Regions from separate parts of the Streptomyces sp. NPDC049954 genome, predicted to be linked through region 1. Evidence: riboswitches for the same ligand, from Rfam matches in the RefSeq annotation. Region 1 holds a riboswitch; the other holds the start of a gene.
What was found. A riboswitch is a leader RNA that binds a small molecule or an ion and turns the genes downstream of it on or off. The one in region 1 is predicted to bind cyclic di-AMP.
Positions count from the first base shown of each region.

Region 2: it holds a riboswitch for cyclic di-AMP, as region 1 does, so the genes downstream of both, AB0J21_RS01750 (LysM peptidoglycan-binding domain-containing M23 family metallopeptidase) here and AB0J21_RS05765 (transglycosylase family protein) in region 1, are expected to answer to the same signal.

Region 1 is NZ_JBFALS010000002.1:516,342-518,535, forward strand. Features, by position in the region: gene AB0J21_RS05760 (transglycosylase family protein) at 1-920, shown strand, start outside; cyclic di-AMP (ydaO/yuaA leader) riboswitch at 1,106-1,282, shown strand; gene AB0J21_RS05765 (transglycosylase family protein) at 1,287-2,018, shown strand.
Region 2 is NZ_JBFALS010000001.1:410,841-413,034, forward strand. Features, by position in the region: gene AB0J21_RS01750 (LysM peptidoglycan-binding domain-containing M23 family metallopeptidase) at 242-988, opposite strand; cyclic di-AMP (ydaO/yuaA leader) riboswitch at 993-1,153, opposite strand; gene AB0J21_RS01755 (tyrosine-protein phosphatase) at 1,502-2,194, shown strand, end outside.

The sequences.
Region 1 (2,194 bases):
GCGCCGACGGCGGCAACGGCTACTACGGCGGCCTCCAGCTCTCCGACGACGAGTGGGAGGCGAACGGGGGTCTCGACCTCGCCCCGCGCGCCGACATGGCCACGCGCGCCCAGCAGATCCTCGTCGGTCAGCGCATCCTCGCCACCGAGGGCCCGTCCGCCTGGCCCGGTTGTGCCATCGGGGCGGGGCTGACCCGCGATGACGGCGGCACCGACGACGCGGCGGGCGCGGGTGTCGGCGACACCTCGACCGTCCCCGCCTCGCCCTCCGCGAAGCCCTCGGCCTCCGGGGACTCCGCGAAGAAGGCGAAGTCCGGCAAGAGCGACGAGTCCACCGAAGCGGGGAAGTCCGGCAAGGGGGACAAGTCCGGCAAGGGGGACGAGAGCGCCGAGGCGTCGAAGTCGCCCAAGAAGAGCTCGAAGCACGCCAAGCCGGGCGCTTCGGACGAATCGTCCGCACCGGACGCCAAGTCAAGCGCCTCCCCCTCGGCCGGGAGTGGAGGGGACGACGCCTCCGGCAAGTCCTCCGGCCGCCACGCCAAGAAGGGCGCTCAGAGCCCCACCGGCGACCCGTCCGCCTCTTACGAGGGGGGCGACGACACGTCCGGCTCCGGCGCGACGGACCAGGCGCCGGACGACGAGGCCGCCCAGGACCCGGCCGCCACCGGAACGGACCGTTCCGTGGCCGGCGAACTCCACGCCTCCCGGGGAGAAAACGGGCAGAGGTCGGCGAACGACGACACCAAGGACAAGACGTACAAGGTGCGTTCGGGCGACAATCTCTGGGCCATCGCGGACGCCCACAAGCTCCCCGCGGGCTGGACCGCGCTGTACGAGCAGAACAAGAAGGTCGTCGGCGCCGACCCCGACCTCATCCTTCCTGGCCAGAGCCTGGATCTTGGTGTGGATTCGGGTCAATAACCGGACAAGAGGGTGTCAGGGTTCGGGGCTAATTGTCCGGTTGAGGGCAAGTGAGACATGAGTCTCAACAGCCCTGATCGTCTTTGAAGTTCCGGTTGTTTCTTGCTTAACGTCGTCTCCGCTCCCCACCGGGAGCCCCGACGGTCGTCACGCCGAATCCTGCCGGCGACCGTGCGGGACAGTCGTCGCGTCGAGCGCCGAAGGCAGGAGCGGGGGACCCAAGGTTTGTGCCCCGTGCGCCGTCCGGAGAGATCCGGGCGGCGTACGGGGCTCGGGGTGAAGTCGTGCGCAAGGTCGCACGGCCGGGCAACTCACGGGCCCGAACCCGACAGCTCACCTCGTAGGCGTCGGTGAGGAGACCTCTTCATGCTGTTTTCCAGCAAGGGCAAGCACCGTCGTTCTTCCAAGGCCACCCGCGTCGTCGCCCTCGCGGGTGTCACCGGCGCCGCCATCGCCGTCCCGCTGATGGCCTCCGGCACCGCCTCCGCCGCCTCCGTCTCGACCTGGGACAAGGTCGCGCAGTGCGAGTCCGGCGGCAACTGGTCCATCAACACCGGCAACGGTTACTACGGTGGCCTCCAGTTCAACCAGTCCTCCTGGGCCGCCGCCGGTGGCACCCAGTACGCCCCGCGCGCCGACCTGGCCACCAAGGGCCAGCAGATAGCCACCGCCGAGAAGCTCCTCGCCATGCAGGGACCGGGCGCCTGGTCCTGCGCCGGCGCCGGTGGCCTCACCAACGACGGTGTGGACCCGGGCGTCAGCACCGGCTCCTCCTCCGGCCAGCAGCCGCAGCAGGCCGCCCCGCAGCACACCGACAGCCAGGCCGCCTCGCGCGGCCAGCAGCGCCAGGCGGCCCCGCAGCCCAAGGCCGCGCCCAAGGCCGCCCCGAAGTCCACGACCGGCACGGTCAAGACCGACACCGGCAAGATCGTCCCCAAGGGCGACGGCGAGTACAAGGTCGTCACCGGCGACACGCTGAGCGAGATCGCGCAGAAGCACCACGTCTCCGGCGGCTGGTCCAAGCTGTTCCAGCTCAACGACGACATCGTCAAGAACGCCGACCTGATCTACCCGGGCCAGCAGCTCCACCTGAGCTGACCCGGCCGGCGGGCCCCGCGCCCGCCGCTCCCCGGCCCACCCCCATGGGCCACGGCCCGCACGGGCCGCCCCGGCCCCTGAGGGCCGCCCCGCCCCGGCACGTGTCCCCCGCGCGTGCCGGGGCGGGGGCCTTTCCGGCCGCCCGGCTCGTCCGTGCGCGGCCCCGCTCAACGGCG
Region 2 (2,194 bases), on a different contig from region 1:
ACCTGGCCGAGTGACCTACGCCACCGTAGGCAGGGGTTGACGGGGGGTGAGAAAGACCACCGGTCAAATCTCGCCCAATTCAGGAATAGGGCGGGCCTGGTGTGACTGAGTCGGAGAACGGATCGTTGTCGCTTTTCCGTCGCCGCCGCGATGGGGGGCGCGGGCCCCGTGGAGTGCGCGTCGGCCCGCCCGCCGCGCGGGGCGCGGGCGGGCGGGCCGGTGCGGTCCGGGAGGGGCCGGATCAGGCGTTGACGCCGTGCTGGGCGAGGAAGGCCAGCGGGTCGATGTCGGAGCCGTAGTCCGGGCCGGTGCGGATCTCGAAGTGCAGGTGCGGGCCGGTCACGTTGCCGGTGGCACCGGAGAGGCCGATCTGCTGGCCCTCGGTCACGGTCTGCCCGACGGACACGCCGATCGAGGAGAGGTGGCCGTACTGCGAGTAGTGGCCGTCACCGTGCTTGATGACGATCTGGTTGCCGTAGGCGCCGCCGTCTCCGGCGGCGATGACGGTGCCGTTGGACACGGCCTTGACCGAAGTGCCGGTGGAGACGGGGAAGTCGGCGCCGGTGTGGCCGTGCGACCACAGGTTGCCGGAGTTGCCGTAGCCGCCGCCCTTGACGCCGACGACGGGCGCGGTCCAGCCGGAGTCCGCGGGGGCGGGCTTCGCGGCGGGGGCCGCGGCCTTGGCGGCCTCCAGGGTGATCTTGAGGCCCGGCTTGATGATGCTCGGGTTGGCGCCGACGGCCTTCTTGTTGATCTCGTAGAGCTTCTTCCAGCCGCCGTCGACGTGGTGCGTCCTGGCGATCTTGGCCAGGGTGTCGCCCTTCACCACCGTGTAGGTGGTGTCGGCCTTCTGCGGGGCGGCCTCGGGGGCGGCGGCGTGCGCGCCGGCCGCGGCGGTCAGCGGGAGCACCACCGCGGCGGCACCGGTGGTGCCGATCAGCGCGAGGCGGTGGGACAGCGAACGGCGGTTCTTACCCTGTGCGGGCATGGTGGTGTTCTTTCTCCGTCGCCTACGAGGTGAGCTGTCGGGTTCGGGCTGGAGCTGCCCGGCCGCGTGAACGCGGCTTCACCCCTAGCCGTCCGGTGGACCGGGCGGCGGTGATGCCTGTGGGTCCCCCGTTCCTGCCGGTACGGGTGTGAGTGGAGCGGGAATCCGGGCGGCGGCAGGATTGGGCGTTCCGGCCGGACTGAGGGTGACCGTAAAGGAGTGGGAACTCGCCGGACAAGCCATACCTTTCCCGCGTGTATCCCTTTTAGTGATCCATTGAGCGGATTTCTGTCACGCTCCGTGGAATTTTGATCTTCACTTCCCTGCATCCGCCGGAGGAATGCGGCCTCGACGGAAAGGGCGGCCGGTACGGACCGTCACGGTTATGACGCTGCTCACCCCGGCCCCTCAGGACCGTCCGACGTCCTGTCGGGGGGACGGGCGTCTGTCGTAGGGTCGGGCTCGCGCCGTGCCGGCGAGCCGCGCCGGCGGCCCACCGGAAAGGGAATCCCCGTGACGCAGCAGGTGCCGCAGGCCGAGCCCGAGCTGACCGCCGTACGCAACTTCCGGGACGTGGGCGGGCTGCCCACGGTGGACGGCGGGCGGGTGCGCCCGGGCCGGCTCTACCGCAGCGGCCACCTCGCGCACGCGAGCGCCGAGGACGTGAGCTTCCTCTCCTCGCTCGGCCTGCGCACCGTCTTCGACTTCCGCAACGCGGCGGACCAGGCACTGGAGGGCCCGGACGTCGAGCTGCCCGGGGTGCGCAACGTGCACCTGCCGCTCAACGACCCCGCGGACGGCGCCGAGTTCTGGCGGATGGTGCGGCACGGGGAGCTGGCGCAGCTGCGGGAGCTGCTCGGCGAGGGCCGGGCGGAGGCGCGGATGGCGGCCACCTACCGGGAGCTGGTCGAGGAGCGGACCGACGAGTACGGGCGGCTGCTGCGCGCGATGGCGACGGACAGCCTGCCGGCCCTCCTGCACTGCGCGGCCGGGAAGGACCGCGCGGGCACCTCCATAGCGCTCACGCTGCTCGCGGTGGGCGTCGAGCGGGAGGCGATCGAGGCGGACTACCTGGAGTCGAACGCCCCGCACCGCCGCTACCTCGTCCGGCGCGGCAGCGACTCCCCCGAGGCGATGGCGCCCGAGGTGATGGAGTTGCTCAACCCGTTGTTCGAGGCACGAGTGGAGTACCTGCGGGCGGCCCTG